DNA from 2 places in the Lysinibacillus sp. NPDC097231 genome. Region 2 is predicted to be linked to the other one. Evidence: a T-box and tRNA genes for the amino acid it is inferred to sense, from the RefSeq annotation. Region 2 holds a T-box; the other holds one or more tRNA genes.
The links. A T-box is a leader RNA that pairs with one kind of tRNA and senses whether it is charged. The one in region 2 lies ahead of serS (serine--tRNA ligase), so its partner is inferred to be a tRNA-Ser.

Region 1: it has a tRNA-Ser gene. The T-box ahead of serS (serine--tRNA ligase) is inferred to sense a tRNA for this amino acid. The anticodon was not compared.

The regions. Positions count from the first base shown of each region.
Region 1 covers NZ_JBIWDH010000052.1:15,030-26,998, forward strand. The annotation lists gene ACIQXF_RS21630 (heavy metal translocating P-type ATPase) at 1-568, shown strand, start outside; gene ACIQXF_RS21635 (deoxynucleoside kinase) at 904-1,542, shown strand; gene ACIQXF_RS21640 (deoxynucleoside kinase) at 1,539-2,207, shown strand; gene ACIQXF_RS21645 (LOG family protein) at 2,373-2,900, shown strand; gene ACIQXF_RS21650 (RraA family protein) at 3,066-3,692, shown strand; gene ACIQXF_RS21655 (cation:dicarboxylate symporter family transporter) at 3,935-5,209, opposite strand; gene ACIQXF_RS21660 (response regulator) at 5,303-6,181, opposite strand; gene ACIQXF_RS21665 (ATP-binding protein) at 6,182-7,444, opposite strand; tRNA gene ACIQXF_RS21670 (tRNA-Ser) at 7,719-7,811, opposite strand; RNA gene ffs (signal recognition particle sRNA large type) at 8,004-8,271, shown strand; gene dnaX (DNA polymerase III subunit gamma/tau) at 8,450-10,237, shown strand; gene ACIQXF_RS21685 (YbaB/EbfC family nucleoid-associated protein) at 10,259-10,573, shown strand; gene recR (recombination mediator RecR) at 10,585-11,181, shown strand; gene ACIQXF_RS21695 (YaaL family protein) at 11,195-11,410, shown strand; gene ACIQXF_RS21700 (pro-sigmaK processing inhibitor BofA family protein) at 11,489-11,761, shown strand.
Region 2 covers NZ_JBIWDH010000012.1:95,372-107,340, reverse strand. The annotation lists gene ACIQXF_RS09740 (hypothetical protein) at 2-337, opposite strand; gene ACIQXF_RS09735 (hypothetical protein) at 595-879, opposite strand; partial or broken gene ACIQXF_RS09730 (aminoglycoside phosphotransferase family protein) at 1,084-1,179, opposite strand; gene serS (serine--tRNA ligase) at 1,226-2,506, opposite strand; T-box leader at 2,628-2,843, opposite strand; gene ACIQXF_RS09720 (DEAD/DEAH box helicase) at 3,076-5,340, opposite strand; gene ACIQXF_RS09715 (YppE family protein) at 5,315-5,698, opposite strand; gene ACIQXF_RS09710 (endonuclease) at 6,022-6,216, opposite strand; gene recU (Holliday junction resolvase RecU) at 6,820-7,470, shown strand; gene ACIQXF_RS09700 (transglycosylase domain-containing protein) at 7,467-10,133, shown strand; gene ACIQXF_RS09695 (YpoC family protein) at 10,221-10,535, opposite strand; gene nth (endonuclease III) at 10,532-11,194, opposite strand; gene ACIQXF_RS09685 (DnaD domain-containing protein) at 11,207-11,935, opposite strand.

The DNA.
Region 1 (11,969 bases), on a different contig from region 2:
TAATGGTCATTATGCTGGTCTAGTAGCCGTTGCTGATACTGTTAAAGATACTTCAAGAGAAGCGATTCGCCGGCTACAAGAAATGGGAATTACAGTTATTATGATGACTGGCGATAACGAACGTACAGCACAAGCAATCGGAGCAGAAGTTGGTGTGAATCATGTGATTGCTGAAGTTCTCCCAGAAGGCAAAGCAGATGAAGTAAAAAAACTACAAGCCACAGGTAAAAAAGTGGCGATGGTGGGTGATGGCATTAATGATGCACCGGCACTTGCGACAGCTAATATAGGGATGGCCATTGGTACTGGTACAGATGTTGCTATGGAAGCGGCAGATATTACACTGATTCGTGGCGATTTAAATAGTATTGCAGATGCTATCATTATGAGTCGGAAAACAATGCGTAATATTAAACAAAACTTATTCTGGGCATTTGCTTACAATACATTAGGTATTCCAATTGCGGCACTTGGTTTGCTTGCTCCTTGGGTAGCAGGTGCAGCGATGGCCTTTAGTTCCGTATCTGTTGTTTTAAATGCACTGCGTTTACAGCGAGTAAAATTATAAGGGAAATGATAGATCCACTTCGGTGGGTCTATTTTTTAACTTCTTCCAGCGGCTTTTACAAAACTGAATCCAGACGCAATTATGCCGAGGCATAATTGACTAGAGAAATAGTTTGATTCTGTTTTTCATTTTCTCACTATGATACAATGAAAAGCACTGATTCATTTTTTAACTTCATGTTGTTGCTGTCGCTACGTTAGCACTGCGCTTTCGTTAAAAACATCTGCAGGGCTAAGCATAAAGCTAAATCCAGACGCAATTATGCCAAGGCATAGAAAGCCTCAAGGCAGGCTAAATGACTATAGAATCCATAGAACATAAAGGAGGAGCTTCTGGTGACGGTTCCATTTGTTACAGTAGAAGGTCCGATTGGTGTTGGTAAAACCTCTTTATCTAAAGAGATTGCAGCGACATTTAATTACCATCTATTAAAAGAAATAGTAGACGAAAACCCTTTTTTAAATAAGTTTTATGAGAACATTGAGGAATGGAGCTTCCAAACGGAAATGTTCTTCCTATGTAATCGTTATAAACAGTTATCAGACATTAAAAAATTCCGTTTAACACATGAAAAACCTGTTGTAGCCGACTACCATATTTTTAAAAATTTAATTTTTGCGAAGCGTACATTGGCAACAACTGAGTATGATAAGTACGAAGAAATCTATAAAATATTAACGAAAGATATGCCTGTACCTAATGTAGTAGTTTATTTACATGCCAGTGTTGATACGTTGATGAAACGAATTGCGAAGCGTGGTCGTGAATTTGAAAAAATGATTTCACGGGATTACATGGAGCAACTTGTGGCAGATTATCATACCTTTATCGAGCATTTCGAGAAAATGCATCCCGAAATCCCAGTCATTCAATTTAATGGTGATCAGCTTGATTTTGTTAAAAATCCAGGCGATTTAAAATATGTTTTACAAACAATTAAGGATACGTTACAACAAAGGAGCTTGCAACAATGAATTTGAGAGAGAAATTCGATATTCCTCCACAAACTGTGATTACAATCGCTGGTACTGTTGGTGTAGGAAAATCGACAATGACAAAAGCGTTAGCACAGGCGTTACATTTCCGTACGTCATTTGAAAAGGTAGATACAAATCCGTATTTAGATAAGTTTTATGAGGACTTTGAAAAGTGGAGCTTCCATTTACAGGTGTATTTTTTAGCTGAGCGCTTTAAGGAGCAGAAGCGTATCTTTGAATATGGTGGCGGATTTATTCAGGACCGTTCAATCTACGAAGATACAGGAATCTTTGCAAAGATGCATTATGACAAAGGTACAATGAGCCCAACAGATTATGAGACTTATACAAATTTATTTGATGCCATGGTGATGACACCGTATTTCCCACATCCAGATTTACTGGTTTATCTAGAGGGACCAATTGATGCGGTAATAGGGCGCATTCAAGAACGTGGTCGTACGATGGAGCAGCAAACGCCGAATGATTATTGGATTGAGATGCATGAACGCTACGAAAACTGGATTAATAATTTTAATGCATGCCCAGTTCTACGTTTAGATATTAATGATTATGATTTATTAAAAAATCCTGAAGCAGTTGAATCAATTGTTAGCCGTATTAGTCATATGCTAAAACAAACAAGTCATTTACGAAAATAGGAAATAAACTATTCTTAAAATTAAACGTATAGTAAGGTAAACGGTGCGTTCTGGCCGAAAGAAATGTGATAGGTATGTAAAAAAATAAATGATCAAAAGACGTGAGACAATATGTAGCCAGCCTATTGTGTCACGTCTTTTGACATAGGAGGGATTACTATAAGAATAGCTGTATATTGCGGCTCTGGCTTAGGCTTAAACCCAATTTATGCGGAAAAGGCAGCCGAATTAGGGACTGTATTAGCGCAAAATGGCCATGGTGTCGTTTATGGTGGTTCAAACACTGGACTAATGGGAAAAGTGGCAGATGCAGTTTTAACAACTGGAGGAGAGGTTATTGGTGTGATGCCAACGCATTTACAGAAACGAGAAGTAGCACATGCATCGTTAACTGAGATTCACTTTGTTGAGTCTATGCATGTACGTAAAGCAAAAATGGTAGAGTTAGCAGATGCGTTTATAGCGTTGCCAGGTGGTGGCGGGACATTGGATGAATATTTTGAAGTGTTTACATGGGCACAAATTGGACTACATGAAAAACCAGTAATTTTATATAATGTTAACAGCTTTTATGATGCACTGCTACAGCATTTTAGGAAAATGTTAGAGGAAGGATTTATACGTGCAGAACAAAAATCGCTTATTCGTGTAGCTACTACATCGGAAGAAGTATTACATTTATTAAAAACATAGATAACAAGTGAACTGCCTCGTAAAAGTTAGACATCAACCTAACTTTTACGGAGGTTTTTTCAATATTTTGTTTTTGTAATTTTCAGATATATATTGAAATAGGAGATGAATTTTATTTACAATAATTGTGTAAGGCTTTCGTAAATCATAATAGGGGTGTTATCTATGACAAAGGTGGAAGTAAGTTTTAAGCATTTACCAACAACAGCTATTTCAGATGCTACAGGAGGACATACGAATTTACGTAGTGATATTAAACCGTTAGCAGATCATTTTAAAATTGCTGGTCGTGCGGTAACAGTGCGTTTACCAGATGGCGAAAACGGTGCGGTATTGGAAGCCATTCGGGCTGCTAGTGAAGGAGATATTTTAGTAATTGACGCTAAAGGGAATACCAATCGTGCAGTTGCTGGTGATTTTGTTCTTTCATTAGCGAAGGGGATTGGTGTACAGGGCTTTGTTGTAGATGGAGTTATTCGTGATATAGCAGCTATTCGTGAGCTAGACTTTCCAGTATTTTCTCTTGGCACAACGGTAGCAGCTGGCAATAAAAACGGTGGTGGCAAAGTAAATGTTCCTATTGCTATAGGGGGCGTTACTGTTCATCCTGGTGATTATGTTATTGGGGATGTGGACGGTGTCATTGTCGTGCCGCAGGAAGATGCAGAGCGTATTGTTGCAGCTGCTGAGGCAAAAATTGAAAAAGATGAATTACGCGCACAAGAAGCGCATGCAAAAGGGAAAGAATCTATTATTGCTTATTTAGATAAAGTTTTAACTTCTTTCAGCTGAAGTATCCAACCTCTATAGGTGGTAAGATGAATGCAGATTTAAGCTACTTTTCAGCGGGTGTCCAAACACCCGCTGAAATAGAGGAACTCAGTTTAAGAACGCCACGTCCTGTGGCAGCGACTGAGTGACCAACATCTTGTTAAAGCCTCCGGCGGATGTCACGGAATTATGCGGAGGCATAATGGATAAAGTAAAAAAATCCTCACGATGCCATCCATACATCGTGAGGATTTTTTTACTTTTTACGCTAAATTTTGATTGTCTTTAAAGTAATTTTTCATTTTATCTGTATCGAAACGGCCTTCCCATTTCGCCATTACTAATGACGCAAGTGAGTTACCAATTACGTTAACGACTGTACGTCCCATATCAAGGATACGGTCAATACCTGCGATGAATGCTAAGCCTTCGATTGGAATGCCGACAGTACCTAACGTTGCTAGAAGTACAACGAATGATACGCCTGGAACACCTGCAATCCCTTTTGATGTAACCATTAGTACAAGCATTAACGTAATTTGTTCACCAATGCTTAGGTGAATACCGTACATTTGAGCAATAAATAATGCAGCAATAGCTTGGTACAATGTTGAACCATCTAAGTTAAAGGAGTAACCAGTTGGAATAACAAAGGATACGATATCCTTTGGAGCACCTAACTTCTCCATTTTCATCATAACTCGTGGTAACACAGCCTCAGAACTTGCCGTTGAGAACGCTAAAATCAGTTCATCTTTTAATACTTTAATTAAGTAGAAGATGTTGATACCTGCGAATTTTGCCACAAGTCCAAGAACGACAAAGATAAAGAATAGCATTGTTGCATAAACAAGTATAGCAAGTTTACCTAGTGGTATTAGTGAAGCAAATCCATATTTGGAAACGGTTACACCAATTAAACCAAATACCCCAAATGGAGCGAATTTCATTACGAGGTTAGTTACCCAGAACATAGTATCTGCAACCCCTTGGAAGAAGCCTAAGACTGGTTTACCTCGTTCACCAATGGCAGCAACCCCTAACCCAAAAATTACAGAGAAGAAGATGATTGCAAGCATATTACCTTCAGACATTGCTTGAATGATATTTGTTGGTACGATACCTACAATAATATCAAATGGTCCTTCATGCTGTACCTCTTCAGTAGTGGTAACATATTTCGAAATATCCCCTTGAGAAAGTTCGTTCATGTTTAGACCAGCACCTGGTTGGAACAGGTTAGCGGAAAGTAAACCAACAATAATTGCTACTGTTGTAATAATTTCGAAGTAAATAAGCGATTTCCCGCCTAATCGTCCAAGCTGTTTCATGTCTCCAGTTCCAGCAACACCAACGATTAGAGTCGAAATAATAATCGGTACAACAATCATCTTAATTAGATGAAGGAAAATATCCCCTAGTGGTTGTAGATATGTTTCAACTTTGGGGTTTCCGTAAAAGATACCACCAACAACGATCCCTAAAATCAAACCGATTAAAATTTGAGCGGCTAAACTGATTTTAAATTTCTTTTTCAAAACCTTTGTACCCCCTGATATATTAAAATTTTTAGGACATGCCTTACTTTAATAATACGGAGGACTTATGGAATCCGACAAAATCCGAGAAAATTAATTTATTTTTGTTAAAATGTCTGAATATAATACCTGAATAAATTTCTTTATATTAACCTTTGCCTTGCGATTTTCGTGATCTTCTATCTGAGTCATAAGCTGGCGAATCTCTTTAAAGTCGAAGTATCGGGGTGCATAATATTCAAACTCAGAGTTTGTATAATCAACCACACCTAAATTAGCGAGATTGATCATCGCTGCTAGTATAGTACGACGCACACGTTGTTCAATGGCCTTACTTTCTTTCAAAATTTCATCTGGAGTAGACTTAGTAACAGCCGCGATTTCCTCATATAGCTCCTTTAATGGAGGGAGAGGTGCAATTTTGTGCTGATGAGCAAGCAATGTTTCGATAATTGCTATAATATCCTCGCTTCCGATTTCACCAACGATACCCATATCGTTTAAGATAGATTGAATATGATCACGTGACGTTGCTTTCTGATTTATTTGTTCACTTAAATCAATGTTTGTAAGGGATTGACGAATAACTAATAGCGAGTTTTTTAGGCGAAATTGTTCAGTTGTTTTACGTAAAACATTCTCAACCTCAATACGGTTTATAGGCTTATGAATAAAAAACTCTATCCCTTGCTCATATGCCTCGCCTACCATTTCCTTATTCACCACCTGCGAGATCATGATAAATTGACCCTCAAAACGATTTTGAATAAGGTGCTCGACTGTTGCGATGCCATCTAGTTTTGGCATCAGTAAATCGATAAGCACAAACTCTGGTTGTGTCATTAAAATTTGTGGAATGGCGTCCTCACCATTGCGAGCTTCCCCAATGACTGTGCCTAAACCACTTTCTTCAATAATTTGCTTTAGCATGACCCGACTTGCACGATCGTCATCTACGATAAAATATCTCATTTAAGTCTCTCCCGTTTGAATAGTCTGCGTAGGAATTGTAATTTTAAACATTGTGTTTCGATTGTTTGATTCAACGGATATTGAGCCATTTAATTTATTTACTAATTCAGCAACGTGTGAAAGACCAATGCCTGTTGCTGCGACACCATCAACATTGTATTTCGTGGTGTACCCAGGTTCAAAAATAATAGAGAGATCACTTTGTGAAATGCCCTTTCCGTTATCACATACTGTAATTACAGTATCATCCTGCAGTTTTTGAATATCAATAGAAATAACACCTTGTCCTTCAATTGCTTCTATAGCATTAGCTATTAAATTATTTAAAAGTGCAAGCAATGCAATATGTTCTTTAGTTTGAAAGTCAGTATCTATACTTATTTTAAACTCAATATCTATCCCGAGTAATTCAGCGTATTTACTATTACCTTCTTCTATATAATGTAATAATTCTGACAATCTAAGGGAGCCGAAACTCTTTTCACCAACAATTTTAGAAATACCTGCATAGATCCGTTGTGAATCTTTCTTTACTTCATGAATTTCCTGGGCAATATGTAGTGCCTGTAAGCTTTCTGCACGATAGCCTTGTGATTTTAATTGTCTGTATAAATCGAACCCGCTAGCTGTAATGGTTTCGATGTGGTTCATAGATTTTTTTAAATAAAGTGTTTCAACATATAAATCTGAGCCAATAGTAAGCATTTCCTGAACACGTTTTTTTTGCTCAGCAATTAAAATAGAGCTATAAATTCCAACAACAAAGAAACTACGCAATAAAGCAACTGCTAATAGTATAAGTAAATCATGAAGGAGTAAAAATGTATAAGAATTTATAAAGAAACGAAATAGTTGTTCCACTAAATTACTAAATACCTCACTAAATGCAACTAACAATCCAAGCATTAGTGGTCTTTCTCTATATTGATGAATGCTTAGTATTTGTAGGCATATTGCAAACAATATATAAAATGCAGCAGCAGGTAAATGTGTAAGCAAACTATCAACTAGTGGAACATCATGTAAAGAGTAATTAATGATAACCCGAAAAATGGTTGTCACCATACTCGTAGTAAATCCTGCTAAAATGATAGGCGTAGGTCTAAGTAAAGTACATAAAAAGAAAATAATACTTCCTAATCCAAAACGAAAGGTTGTATTAGCAAAAGGCGTTATTTTAATCTCACCACCAATAGCAGTTAAAATAGCAATTATGAAAATCCAAGCGAGGGAATTGCGAGATATAGAAATTTTCGAGTGCATTAAAAATCCTCCCTAATCAATATTAGTAGAGCTATAGTAAAGAAAAGATCCGCTAAAGAGTTTTTTAACATTCGACAGAAGTTGAAAGGCTACATGAATCGAAATCAAAAACATTTTCGACAATAATGTCTTTGGCTAATCTCAACTGTAAAATCTATGTTTTCCTTAACAATAAAAAAATACCACAACCTAAGCGGAAGTGGTATCTAGTAAGTGTTACATACAATTTTAAGCAAAAAAAAAACGGCTACGCTAGTAGTCGGAATTTAAAAACTGGAGGAGGTAGAGGGATTCGAACCCCCGCGCGGTGTTACCCGCCTGTCGGTTTTCAAGACCGATCCCTTCAGCCAGACTTGGGTATACCTCCATATTATATTGCTTAATGTCTTATCGACAAGAATTAATTTATCATGTTTTGAGATTGACGTCAACATTTTTTTTGAAAAATATTTATTTTTTTAATAATGATTGCTTATTTACATTGTTGATAGAATATTCCACATAAATATTATGTGCATTAAGTTGCAATTTATGAAAACAGTCAGTATACTAGTTATTGCCGTGCTAGGTGGGAAGGTAGCGGTGTCCTGTAACTCGCAATCCGCTCTAGCGAGACTGAATTCCTTTTTCGAGGCTGTCCGTATTGTTTGGTCTGCCTTTTGCACGTAGTGTTGACGATTGGGTCCTGCGCAATGGATACCCATGAACCATGTCAGGTCCGGAAGGAAGCAGCATTAAGTGGTCTTATTCATGTGCCGCGGGGTTGCCTAATCTGAGCTAACGACAAGAGTAACGCTTATGTGCGGCTGTCGAAGAAAGGTGCACGGCATTAAATTGCCAATTCAAACGCATCCGTCTACAATAGGCGGATGCGTTTTTTTGCATTCATATAATAATAAAGAGTCAACTTAAGTTTGTTGAAAAAAGGTAACACTATTTTATAAATAATGAGGCAAATGTTATAATAGAAATATTCTATTTAATGAAGAAGGGGAGAGGAAACCATTGACGTATCAAGCATTTTATCGTGTGTATCGACCGCAATCATTTCGGGAAATGTCTGGTCAAGCGCATGTCAAAAGAACGCTACAAAATGCTCTCCTAGCGGATAAAACAACACATGCCTATTTATTTTCTGGTCCGCGTGGAACCGGGAAAACAAGTACAGCTAAAATTTTTGCTAAAGCTTTAAATTGTGAGCATGCACCGGCAAACGAGCCTTGCAACGAATGTACCACGTGTTTAAGCATTACAGATGGCTCGCACCCAGATGTGATTGAATTTGACGCAGCATCTAATTCACGGGTTGAGGAGATCCGTGACATCATCGAGAAAGTCAGATTTGCCCCTGCAAGTTGCAGATACAAAGTGTATATCATTGATGAAGTGCATATGCTTTCTACAAGTGCTTTCAATGCACTATTAAAAACATTAGAAGAACCACCTCCACATGCTGTATTTATTTTAGCGACAACAGAACCCCATAAATTGCCTGCAACCATAATCTCGCGTTGTCAGCGCTTTGATTTCAAACGTCTTTCGACCAATGATATTATTGAGCGCATGAAGGTTGTCTTAGAGGATATTAACCTAGCGTATGAGGAACAAGGCTTGAAGGTAATTGCACAATCAGCAGCTGGTGGTATGCGTGATGCTTTGAGTTTATTAGATCAGGTCGTATCTTTCAGCGGTGATGAGCTGAAGCTTGAGGATGCATTACTGGTTACAGGTTCAATCAGTCAGGAAGTTTTCTATGACTTAGCAGAAGCTTTAAAAGTAAAAGATGTCGCACAAATGCTTGCACTGCTAGAACAGCTTATTGCTGATGGAAAGGATCCTCTTCGCCTTTCAGAAGACTTAATTACATTTTTCCGTGACTTATTATTATTACAAACGAGTGATGATTTGGCTGAACTATTAGAGTTGGTATCACCAGAGGAGAGAGTATTTACATTAGCGCATGATTTTGCACCAGACTTGCTATATGGCTACATTGATATATTAGCGAAAACACAGCAAGAAATGCGGTTCTCCCATCATACAAAGATTTACTTAGAAACAGCGCTACTTAAGATGGTACAGTTTTCTGGTGGGATAGTTAGTCAAACAACCATTTCAGGTGAAGCAGCAATGAGCCCTGAGCTTGCTCAAAAAATTGTAGCACTTGAGCAAATGGTGCAACAATTGTCAGTACAACTACAAGCTGGTACCTCTGTACAATCGATGCAAGCACCAAAAGAACAACGTCCCCGAGCTAAAAGTCCGAATGGCTATAAAGCACCAACAGGTCGTATTCAAGAGGTACTTAAGGATGCAACTAAACAAGATGTACAACGAGTTAAATCAGTTTGGGCACAGGCATTAAGCCAAATGCAAAAATCTCAGTCAGCTCTTTTAGCAGAAGCTGAACCTGTTGCGGCATCTTCAAGTGCTTTTGTGTTAAAATTCAAGTATGATATTCATTGTCAAATGGTTGCTGATAATCAATCTCTAAAAGCTCAATTCACACAATTAATTGCAGGGCAAACTGGTACTATGTACGAAATGCTTTGTACACCTGAAGAGACCTGGATGAAATTGCGTGAAGAGTTTATTCGTGATCATGGCTTACAGCAGGAAAAAAAATCTCAAGTAGAGACCAATCACGAAGTGGAATTATTAGAACCACCACCGGCAGAAATGCAGGAAGAGCCGTTTATCGACGATGCTCAACCACTTGCTTCACAAGATCCACTAGTGACGGAAGCGGAAAAATTGTTCGGTAAAGAATTTATTGAAATTGTTGAAGATTAATCATTTAGGAGGAATACGATTATGCGTGGAATGGGAAATATGCAAGGTATGATGAAGAAAATGCAAAAAATGCAAAAGGAAATGATGGAAGCTCAAGAGGCTTTAAATGCAGAGCAATTTGAGGGTGCTGCTGGCGGAGGTATGGTGAAAGTAACTGTAACTGGTCAACGTGAAATTGTAGAGGTAAATCTTGATCCATCAGTAGTAGATCCAGACGATATCGAGATGCTACAAGATTTATTCGTTGTTGCTGCAAATGAAGCACTGAAAAAAGTGGATGAAAAAACAAATGCAACAATGGGTAAATTCACTCAAGGCATGAACCTTCCATTCTAGGAGGTAAATAAATGTACTACCCAGAACCAATATCCAAACTAATTGATAGTTTTATGAAATTGCCAGGTATCGGGCCGAAAACCGCGGCTCGTCTGGCGTTTTTTGTGTTAACAATGAAAGAGGATGATGTTTTATCCTTTTCTAAGGCTTTAATCGATGCTAAACGAAATTTAAGCTACTGCTCTGTGTGTGGTAACATAACTGATGTAGATCCATGTCATATTTGTACCGACAAACAACGAAATAATTCTATTATTTGTGTTGTTCAGGATACAAAAGATGTAATCGCTATGGAGAAAATGCGTGATTACAATGGTATGTATCATGTGCTGCAGGGAGCTATTTCACCTATGGACGGTATTGGCCCAGAGGACATTAATGTTGCATCACTGTTAGTTCGTTTGCAAGATGAGACTGTTCAGGAACTTATTTTAGCTACGAATTCTACTATTGAGGGAGAAGCAACAGCTATGTATATTTCTCGGCTAGTGAAACCATCTGGCATTAGGACTACACGTATTGCCCATGGATTACCGGTAGGTGGAGATTTAGAATATGCAGATGAAGTTACGTTATCGAAGGCAATGGAAGGTCGCCGAGAGTTATGAGTGAGGGATTAATATGTTCTTCCGTAATAAAGGAAAATTAAAAAAAGAATTCGATGACAAGCTCGTGAATCTTATGAAAGAAACTAAAGAGGATTTGCAGCAGGCCAAAATAATTGAAGAATTACTAGACGACTATGATTTAGAAGTGATTGCTCAACGTAAAGCAGCCGAGAGTATACATTTTTATTTATTCAAAGAAGCTAGAATTAGAAGAGTATTGATTAAATAATAGTCATTTAAATTCATAGAAGCAAAACAGGAAACATAAACTTTCATAATTATATTGTTAATTTAAGGAGGAAACCATGTGTCGTGGTTAGTAATTATGAGTTTTTGTATACCTGTAGTGCTTCTTTTTCTTTATATAATAATAAGACATGCTAAGTTGGGTAAAATTTTAGAAGGAATATCTGTATTTTGGTTTAGATTAGCTTTTGCCTTTCTTCTATTATTTATAATTCACTTGGGCATAAGTTATGCCGGCTATAATATACCTATTAATCTATTTTCTGTTCTAACAATTGCTATACTAGGTATCCCAGGTGTACTAGGAATAACGGCTTTAATATTTTTTTTATAAAACACTTGTAAAAAGAAAATATTGTGGTATAGTATTAAGAGTCGCTAAGATAACTATTGAAAAACAAATGAATTAAATATTTTAGTTGTTGACAACTGGTTATTGGTGTGATATTATATAAGAGTTGCTGTTGCGAAACGGTGACGATATGAACCTTGAAAACTGAACAAGCAAAACGTAATCAATAAAGTTTTTAGTAGCTAACCTT
Region 2 (11,969 bases):
TCTATGTATAATGCTTATTTATTTGAAATTCAAGCTCTCTAATGATTATATTTGTTTCTGCATCGAAAATTTTTATTTCAATTGTAGTCTTGTCCCACTCTTCTAAATACGTGCGCTTTACATATTTTTGAAAACCTCTAACAACAGAAAATTTCTCCAAATATTGAGGCTTTTCATGAGATAAATTATAAATACTATCATCAATCCTCCATTGACCGAGTTGAATATTTATATTTCGATTAAGTTTATTTTGTGTATCAAAACTAAAAAACATTTCTTCTGTTGCTTCGTTAAAGTAAATACCCATTATTTTTAAATAAAAATCGTTATCATTCATCAGCAATAGTTGTATACCTACGTGGTCCTTTTCTTCTCCAACAAATTCCTGCCATTGTTCTTTAGTCCACTAGTCCATTTTAGTTGTATCATATGTTTTCATTGGTAAAACAACGTTAATAATTTCTTTTATCATTCTGAATCGAACCCTCCTGATATTTTTCAGGTAAATTGTAACATATTAGAAAATATACCAAAGCGTCGTTTGGAACCTTTTTGCTCTTAACGTTGTAAATCCAAATGAACAACAATATGTAATTATTTTTTATTTTTTAATTCTAAAAGTATAGGTGCTATATTTAGCAAAATAGAAACAATTGTCAGAAACCATAACGCCTTTTCCATAGTAGGTACAACATCCAATAAAGCCGCCCAATCTTCATCTTTTACCCAATTAGATACAAGGCTATGTTCTGCACAAAGTGTCAATGCTGTAAATGATAACCCCATTGCCATCGCAAGTTTATAATCTTTACCTGTTGTATACATATAAAGATTTATAAAAGTTGCTACTATAGCAATAAGACCTAATATTAACCACATCATGATACCTCCCTTTTACAATATAGACATAAGTTGTAATTAATTTGTTCCCAAACGCTCGTTTGGAAACACACGAAAGAGCCACGAAGTTGTTAAATCAACGTTTCGCGGCTTTTTCTATGAACATTATTTATACAGCTTTTTTGAATCGAACTCCCACACTTTTTCTCAGGTACACTGTACAACTGCTACCCATTTAGCTCGCTAAAATTCCTTTAAGAAATAAAGCATTTTTTCAATTCCACGGCGTTTACACCACCCGATACAATAAAAAGCATCTGTAAATCAATAAAAAGGCAATCCAATTACCTGTTAAAGGATATCTAAAATAGCATTTACCCGTTATTTATTTTGGTGCAATTATTTCTTTACCACCCATGTATGGTCTTAAAACTTCAGGAATTACTACGCTTCCATCAGCTTGTTGATAGTTTTCTAGGATAGCGGCAACTGTACGACCAATGGCAAGACCTGAACCGTTTAATGTATGAACATATTCTGGTTTTGCAGTTTGCTCACGACGGAAGCGGATATTTGCTCGTCGTGCTTGGAAATCCTCAAAGTTAGAGCAAGAAGAAATTTCACGGTACATGTTTTGTGCAGGAATCCAAACTTCTAAATCATATTTCTTCGCTGCAGTAAAACCTAAATCAGCTGTACACATTTTTAGCTTACGATATGGTAAGCCTAGTAATTGCAATACTTTTTCTGCATGATTTGTTAATAGCTCTAATTGATCGTATGATTCCTCTGGTTTTACAAAGCGAACTAGTTCTACTTTGTTGAACTGATGTTGACGGATTAAACCACGTGTATCACGACCCGCAGAGCCTGCTTCTGAACGGAAGCACGCACTATAGGAAGCAAAGCCTTGTGGTAAAGCCTCAGCCAGTAAAATTTCATCACGATAGAAGTTTGTGACAGGTACCTCTGCCGTTGGAATCATGAAATAATCTGTTTCCTCTAATTTAAATACATCTTCTTCAAATTTAGGAAGATTTCCAGTACCCGTCAAGCTATCACGATTAACAATGACAGGTGGTAGCATTTCCTCATAACCATGCTCCTCTGCATGTAAATCCATCATAAATGTCATTAATGCACGTTCTAAACGAGCTCCAAGCCCGCGGTAGAATAAGAAACGGCTACCTGTTACTTTTGTACCTCGTTCAAAGTCAACAATCTTCAAATCTGTAGCAAGATCCCAATGTGCTTTAATGCCAAAATCAAATGTTGGAATTTCACCCCAAGTATATTCTTCTACATTGTCGTCTTCTGTTGTCCCTACTGGTACAGATTCGTGTGGAATGTTTGGTAAACGCATCATCATATCTTTAAAGCGCTCTTCAATATCATTTAGTTGAACATCTAGCTCTTTAATTTCATCGCCCACTTGACGCATACGAGCAATAACTTCATCTGCATTTTCCTTGTTGCGTTTCATAATTGAAATTTGTTCAGATACTTTATTTCGTTCTGCTTTTAATTCTTCTGTTTTAGTAATTAACTTACGACGCTTTGCATCTAAATCCTCGAAGTCATCTAAGTTGCCTAAATCTTCATTACGTGTTAATAGCATTTTTTTAATTTCCGCGAAATTATCGCGTACGCGTTTAATATCTAACATAATCATACCTCCAGTAGTTTAATGACATTGCTCCATTAAGTCTTGGTGTAATTGCGTTGCAAGCTCAACTCGAATAGCTCCGCTTTGAATCCAAATAAACACAAAAAAGCCCCCATCCCTAAAAAGGGACGAGAGCTACCCGCGTTGCCACCCTAATTGATTAGGCATATACCTAATCCGCTTATTTCATAACGGCATTTCAGCCGGCTACAGCCTACTTACATTACTTCGACTGTGCAACTCCAGGACGGATTCACAAGTGCTTCTATCAGCTTCCACCAACCGCTGACTCTCTAAAAAAAACGTGCTTGCTACTACTTCCCATCATCGTGTTCAGTTATTTAAATTTTAACCATACTGTACTATACGAAAACAGATTTTGCAAGTCATACCATAGGATACAAAATATTCTAGAATTCTTGAATCACGGTTAATTTCGTATGAAATTCACAGCCCAATAAATGACCATTTCGCGCTAAGATAATTTTCCTCTCATATTCAGCGAATTTCAGCATTTTTACCGACTGCTTTAATTAGTTAGACTTTTCCTCTCAAGCCCTCTTTGTCATCTAATTTAAAATCCTAAGAAGCTCTACTACTCTTTTCTTCCCCTGCTGCAAACTATCTTGCGCCCCTATACAGGATGGACACCCTGACTCACAAGGACAATTCGCCACATGATGAAAAGTTTTAGTTAATAAATCCTCCCATAAATCATAGACTTTTTCACTTAGCCCGATACCACCAGGGTACTTATCATAGACAAAAAACGTTGGCAGCTCATTATGGGATGCCTTTACTTGCGGGACTACTGCTACGTCACTGCTGTCACATTGAATGAATATTGGAATAAAAGCATTCATTGCGTAAGCAGCTCCAGTCATTGCATCCGTAAGCTCTGCCTCTGACCACTGAGGCGTGTTATTGAAAGATAACCATGATGCGCTTGTATGCATTTCATCAGGCGGTAAATGAATCGGACCTGAGCCGATATTATCATGTGTGCCGAAGCGGATTTTCTTAAAAATAGTTGCTTGGGCGACTAAACCAACATCTCCAAAGCTAATGGTACCGCCTGTATAATGGCGACTACGATCTTCCTCTAGCACCTTCATTTCAACCGCTAGATTGGCATCTGTATAGTAATCGACATCTACTTCTCTTACATATGCTTTCTTTTCTTCCCAATCAAGCTTTTCTACTTGGAATTGAATGCCCTGATGTAAATAAATAGCCTCTTCATGTAGTAATGTCATAGCACTATGACGATCCATTTCACCAATAACCTTTGTTTGTGCAGGGACTGTCATATCAATTATCACAACATTTTCTTGTGAAGCCGAACGCAGGCTAATATCGTGTGCAGGAAAACGATCACTCATCCAATGCCACTTGTCTGTTGTTTTAAAAACAACACCTTCCTCAGCTAAGTAGTCAAGTAATTCCTGAATCTCATATTCACCATACGTATCATCTGTGGAGAAAGGTAGCTCAAACGCTGCACATTTTAAATGATCCATTAATATCAGCATATTTTCGGGATAAATACGCGCTTCCTCTGGCGCACTGCCAAGTAAAAACAGCGGGTGATCCACGACGTATTGGTCAAGTGCTGTCGATTGAGCTACATAAATTATTAACGCCTCATCTTGACGACGCCCCGCGCGGCCCGCTTGCTGCCAGGCGCTCGCAATATTTCCCGGGTAACCTGTCATGATACATGCTTGCAATTGGCCAATATCGACGCCTAATTCAAGCGCATTTGTACTAACTACCGTTCGAATAGTTCCGTCTCGAAGTCCTCGTTCAATAATTCTCCGTTCAGAAGGTAGGTAACCACCACGATAGCCACGCACCGACTCATCAAGAAGCTTATTACGTGTAAGCTCCTTTAAATACGTCACAATCATTTCTACACGTACACGACTTTTGGCAAAAATAATAGTTTGTATACCTGCTGTATATAATCTTTTAGCGAGGTCACTCACCTCTAATACAGCACTTCGACGTACGCCAAATGTTTTATGAACAATAGGAGGATTATAAAAAAGAAATGTCTTTTTACCAACTGGAGCTCCTGAATCGGCAATTAATGCATGGGTATCATTCGTTAGAGCTTCGGCTAGCTCTTTTGGATTCTTAATGGTTGCTGATGTACAAATAAAAACCGGCTTACTACCATAAAATTCACAGATACGCTTTAATCTTCGAATAACATGGGCCACATGTGAACCAAACACACCTTTATATGTATGCAACTCATCAATAACGATATACTTTAGATTTTCAAATAGTGAAACCCATTTCGTGTGATGTGGTAAAATCCCCGAATGAAGCATATCAGGGTTGGTCATCACAATATGCCCTGCCTTGCGAACCTTTTGACGAATGCCTGGTGCAGTATCTCCATCATACGTATAGCTTAAAATTTCTTCACCACTTTGTTCAATTAATTCATTTAAATCATTTTTCTGGTCCTGTGCTAAAGCTTTCGTTGGAAATAAATAAATCGCTCGTGCATTTTTATCTTCTAATATTTTTTGAAGAACAGGTAAGTGGTAGCAATAAGATTTTCCTGATGCAGTTGGCGTAACAGCAGTAAAGGATACACCGTTCATTGCCAAATCGAATGCCTCACGTTGGTGGGTGTACAATTGTTCTATCCCTCTTGCATGAAGTGCCTTTATAAGTGAAGGATGCAAATTTCCAGGGAAAGGTGCATATCTTGCTTCACGTCCATCAAGCGTTTGCCAGTGTAAAATGCGTTCTTTCAATTCTTCATCATATCTCCATTCGCGTAATAGCTCACTAATGGTCCTTTTTTTCGATAACATTTGCTTTAGCCTCCTTCACGATTCTGTCAAGGTTTGTTAACGTATAGGAGGTAGAATGAATCGCATCTAAAAAACGCTTTTTACTTGTTTCTTTATAAAAAGATTGCACAACAAATTGCTCCATCGATTCCACCACCGAAGCAATTTGTTGTGTATGCATATATTTTGGTTGATTTTTTTTAATCCATATATTTGCCTCTTGCTGCCATTCCTTTAAAAGCTGGTGAATAACATCAGCATGTGGCTTAACCTCCGCAAAAAAATCTGGCGCACGGTCTTCTTCACGCATTTGCCAAAAGCGTGTTACACATTTTTCACATTCATCTATTAATATGGAAGTTTGCTGTATCAATAACAATTCCGCACCTCATCTCATTAATTCCAGCATTATTAAATAGCTGACAATTTTTCACCTCTAAAAAAAGTGCGAATTTTAGCTGTTGTTTCATAAGCATTAATGTACGCATAGTATCATTTTAAGCTAATTTTCCGAAACAGCTATTGTTAAAATTCGTGCTATATAAAAAATCGTCTGCTATAAATTAAGCCCTATGAGCGAATTTACTCCTAATGATTTGCATATGCTCATATGTTCATGGCACACCTTCATTTGAGGTAAATACTGTCTATGCTCATATTGGGTTATCTAAATTGCATATGAGATAAGTGTACCAAAGTCTATCATTTTTCACTACTTATAAGCGAACAAGCATTCTTTACTTGCCAGTTCTTTTCTGCTAAGCTTACTTTCTGGCTAACAGATTTGAGCTGCATAAAAAAATGCATGCTCTGTGCATTGTTTTCCAACGACACTCTAGTTAAAAGTAACTGATTGACCAGATCCAACTGCGCAACTAATTTTTCTAACTTGTTCATATAACGCCTCCTTAGCTTTACTTATGTATTCCTCGTATGTATAAGATTACCTTCATGCGTGACAAAATAAGCGTAAGTTAGCTGAAAGAAGAAGTATTTCGATAAAAACTATTTTATGAAGCGTATTGTCTTCAAAATCGTCTATTAAATAAAAGCTATGTGGTGCACAGTTTCGCAATAAAATCTTGCTAGAAATTTAATCTGTTATTTTGACGATTTGGGTGGAAGAACTTGTTGTGCTTCGTGATATTTTTCGACTTCAAGAGGCGAAAATTGCCACACAATCCATTGTTGATTTCGGTAATTTTACCAATGATCAATTATGCCTCGGCATAATTGCGTCCGGAATCGGCTTTGTGCTTGCACAAAGAACTCCTTCCCGATTCCGTGACATCCGCCGGAGGCTTTAACTTCTTTCAGCAGGTGTTTGGACACCCGCTGAAAAGTAGTCTAAACCCGCATCCATCTCACCCCTATAGAAGTGGGAGACTTCTGCTGAAAGAAGTTAATCTAGCATCAATTACACTATTAACGGAAGTGGAGAACTAATACTGAATCATGGTAAACTATTGTATAATAGCAGTATTATAAAGGGTGAGCTTAGTGACAATTCGTTATCCAAATGGGAAAATGTATACCCCTAATCCATCTGTTCAAAAAACAGAAAAGAAGGGACAGGACAAAGATATTTCATTTAGCAATCGAGGAAAAACACTTGAAGATGAAATTAATGAAGCGAACGACTATTATTTAAAAAGGCGGCTTGCTATCATTCATAAGAAACCTGTTCCCGTGCAAATCGTCAAAGTAGAGTACCCATCACGAAGTGCTGCAGTTATTCGTGAGGCATATTTCCGAACACCCTCTACAACTGATTATAATGGTGTTTGGAATGGGCATTATATTGATTTTGATGCAAAGGAAACAGCCTCAAAGACCAGTTTTCCTTTAAAAAATATACACTTACATCAAATGACACATATGCAGCAAGTGACGGAACAAAATGGAGTGGCTTTTATTATCGTTCGTTTTTCAGCTTTTGAGCGATATTTTATAGTACCATACCAAGTTTTACAAAAGACCTGGCTAGCAATGGAAAAAGGTGAACGTAAATCAATACCCTTTTCAACTATTGAAAAGGAGGCTTTTGAAATTCCAACAAGCTATTATCCACGTATCGATTATTTACCGATTATCCAACAGCTCATCGATGCAAATAGCCTTGGTTCTGAAAGTGAGGAGATAGTAGAATGACCGAAAATCGTCGAACACGCGGTGAGCATCAAAAAGCTCTCGCGCAAAAAAATAAAAAGACCGCACCGAAACCATCGAAAAAGATATGGTTCAAGCGCATTATGTTAACACTAATGGCTATAGTGGCCGTAGGTTTTATTGGAGGTGCCGGGCTATTCGCTTATTATGCAAGTACTGCACCTGAACTAAATGAAGACTTGCTAAAGGACCCCGTTTCCTCAGAATTCTATGATAAAAACGGTGAAATATTTGCAACAATCGGTGCAGAAAACCGTAAATATGTAAAATATGAAGATATACCTGAGGGTATGGTTAACGCAATCCTTGCGACGGAAGATGTACGCTTTTTTAAGCACCATGGTATAGATTTTTATCGCCTTGGTGGGGCAGTTCTTGCTAACTTCCGTGATGGCTTCGGGGCACAAGGGGCCTCTACATTAACACAGCAAGTTGTCAAAAACTCATTTTTACAAAACGAGAAAAAATTAAAACGTAAGGCACAGGAAGCTTGGCTTGCATTCCAATTAGAACGTAAATATTCCAAAGAAGAAATTTTTGAAATGTACTTTAATAAAATGCTGATGTCAGGTCGTGTTTACGGCTTCGGAACAGCAGCTCAATATTTCTATGGTAAAGACTTAAAAGATTTAACTTTAGATGAAGAAGCATTACTTGCAGGTTTAGTACAACGCCCAAATGCTTACAATCCATTAAAAAATCCTGAACTTGCTAAAAAACGTCGTAATACGGTTCTAGGATTAATGTATCAACATGGTAAAATTACAAAAGCTGAGATGGAAGAAGCAAAGAAAGCAGAAGTTCAAGCTGGTCTAGCTGACGATGCAACACGTCAAAAATTTTCTGGCTCTAAATACGACGCCTTCCTTGATGTCGTTATTAGTGAGTTAGAGGATAACGGTGATGGTACTGCAATGGCGGAAGGTATTAAAGTCTATACAACACTTGATCCAAATGCCCAACAAATTGTAGAAAACATTATGAATGATGATAGTAACTTCCCAACAGAAAACATTCAATCCGGTGTAGCTGTTGTTGACACAAAAACTGGTCAAATTCAAGCAATTGGCGGCGCACGCAATTACGGGACTGAGCGTGGCTGGAACTATGCATATGATATGAAACATCAACCAGGCTCCACAATGAAGCCATTACTTGATTATGGACCAGCCATCGAAAATTTAAAATGGTCAACAGGTCAAACACTTGTAGATGAACCTATGAAATACACACGTTCGAACCAATCCATCACGAACTGGGATGGTAAATATATGGGTGCAATGACAGCACGTAAAGCGTTATATGCTTCACGTAACGTTCCAGCTGTTAAAACATTACAAGAAGTCGGTATTGATAAAGCCAAAGAATTCGTAGGTCGTTTAGGTATCGAAGCTAAAAATGTTTATGAATCTGATGCCATCGGTGGTGGGGATATTGCGATGTCTCCTGTGCAAATGGCAGCTGCTTATGCGGCATTTGGGAATAATGGTGTTTTCAATACCCCTCATTCGATAACAAAAATTGTTTACCGTGATGGTAAATCAACAAAAGATTATACACCAAAGTCTGAATTTGCGATGAGTGATTATACAGCATATATGGTGACAGACATGCTACGTGATGTTGTCGGCAATAAGCCTGATGCATCAGGTACTGCAGCTAATGTTTCAGGCTTAGACATCGCAGGTAAAACAGGTACAACAAACTACTCATCAGCGGATTTTAACAAGCACAATCTACCAAGTACTAGTGTGCCAGACTCATGGTTTGCAGGTTATACAACTAACTATTCAATCGCAATATGGAGTGGTTATGAAAAACACTTTGACCCAATTACGACTTGGGATGAACGTCGCTTGCCGCAATATTTATTTAAAAATATTATGAAAGAGATTTCAGCGAACGTTGATACACCGCGTTTCAAAAAGCCAAGTTCAGTTGTAGAAGCTACAATTGAAGTAGGATCGAAGCCTCTTAAACTAGCAAGTGATTATACACCAAGTGAAAAACGTCAAACAGAGCTATTTGTTCGTGGTACCGAGCCTACCGAAGTATCAAGTCAATACGAGGCACCTGAACTATCTACTCCTTATAATGTTTCTGCTATCCTAGATTTAGGATCTCAAGCAATTAATATTTCATGGGAGCATGATACAATGCTTAATCCGGAAACAGACGAACCATTACAAACAACATTTGAAGTATCTGCTACAAAAGAAGGTGGAGAAACTATTGTTCTTGGTACAACGGAAAGCAAAGAGTTAACAGTTAACAGCAACACACTAGAAGATGGCAATTACACGATTTCTGTTGTGGCTATTGTGGATGGTACACGCAGTGATCCAGGTACAACTACCTTCCAGGTAGCAAGTATGCCTGATGAAGAAACAGAACCTGATACGCCAGAACAGCCTGATATAGATCAACCAACAGAACCTGATGGGGACAATAACGGTGACAATGGCAATCACAACGGTAATAATAATGGCAACGGCAATAACAACGACAACGGAAATGGCAACAATAACGGGACCGGCAATGGAGGAACTAACGGTAACAACACCGGCAACAATAACGGTAGCCAACCACCAACTCCACCAACAGATCCTGTAGCTCCAAATGAAGAAAACAATAACACAGAGTAAAAGAAAAGCAGAGAAGCGTAGTTCATCATTACGCTTCTCTGCTTTTTCATTTCTATCAATGTATTTTGCAACTTCTATCCGTCTACCCTAGCTTTTTGCAGCTTGGAGTCTTAATCTTGCCGCTCGTTTTTTTGTCTCCTTAAATAATTCATCAAGTTGACGATAGCAAGCATATTGACCAGGCTTTGCTTTTATAAAGGTTATTCGTTCAACGCCATTGATTGGCAAGACCTCTTCTCCTGCCTCTTGCACTAAACGCTCAAACAATACGGTTGCCTGTTCCATCAAGACTTTTGCTTCTCCGTTTCTTGCATCATGGGCTGCATGAATCTTGAATTCTAGCTCCTGCCACTCTGCAAACCAAGCATCTATTTTTTCCTTTGCAATTGCCCCTACATTCACGCTTCCTTCACCAGCCCTTTTTTCAATCGCTTTTGGCCCTCACGACAATCATCAAGTAAAGGGCATGTATGACAGCCAGGATTTTGAGCCTTACAATGATAACGACCAAAGAAAATTAGCTGATGGTGGGTTTTCGACCACTTGTCCATCGGAGTTTTTTTCATAATGGTTTCTTCCACCTCAAGCACGGAATCTTTCCAGCGACAAAGACCTAATCGTTTGGACACTCGCTCTACATGTGTATCTACCGCAAGAGCTGGGATATCAAAAGCTACCGATAATACGACATTGGCCGTTTTACGACCGACACCAGGCAATGTGACCAATGCTTCGCGGCTTGCAGGTATTTCTCCATCGTATTCTTCCAACAATCGTTGACATAACGCTTGAATGTTCTTCGCTTTATTTCGATACAAGCCAATGGAACAAATATCCTGTTGCAATTCCTCTAAGGACACTGCTAAATAATCTTCTGGCTTTTTATACTTCTGAAACAATGTTTTCGTTACCTTGTTCACAAGGACATCGGTACACTGGGCAGATAATAACGTGGCAATTGTTAGCTCGAACGGATTATCATGTACTAGCTCACAATGTGCATCAGGAAACATACGGTCCATTTCTGCTAGACAATGCTCCCACTGTTTTTTTGTTAACATATCGGAAGTCCCCTACTCTCTTTCTTCTAACCAATTATAAAATGGTACTTTATTTGTCGACTGTGTATCTTGCTGCACTGTACGAACTGGCTGCCTGTTAAAAGTTTGTTTTTCACGGAACTGCTCACTTTGTTTTTGTGCAGCCTGTGGTGTCGTAATATTTTTCTTTTTCCACTCCAGCAAAATTCGATCAATATAACGAATACTCAGCTTGCCAGCAAACACAGCTTCCTTAAGCGCCTCCTTAATAAGCGCTGGGCTGTGCTTATCCTCATCTAGCCAAGAACCAATTTTTTCAAGCTCTAAAGGAGATAAAAGACGCCCCATTTCCTCTTCAAATAAACGGAATATCTCACCCTCTTCTTGTCGAAGTGAAGCTGCTGACTTTTGGTGTTCTTTCATTTCAATCAACTGCATGATACGCTCCCAAAGTGGGTATACCGAATATTTTTCGTATAGCTTGCCGTTTACATCAACATCTCGTGTAATTTCGAGGAAGCCTTTTTGCATTAATCGCTGAAGACGTGAAGTAATGTCACTGTCAGGCATTGTGAGTCGATTCATCAAATCATTAGGTGTTGGAAAATCATTGCCCTCCATATGGAAAGCAAGTAAATGCATAACAATCAGCGCCTCTTCATCCTCTATGTTTAACTCCTTATAAAACTGAAAAAAAAACTGGGGAATCTGAATTATTCTCTGCTCAGTCCATATGCGGAGTCGACTATTATTTGTGTTCATATTTACTTGACTCCTTCTTCCATAGTAAGTAGAA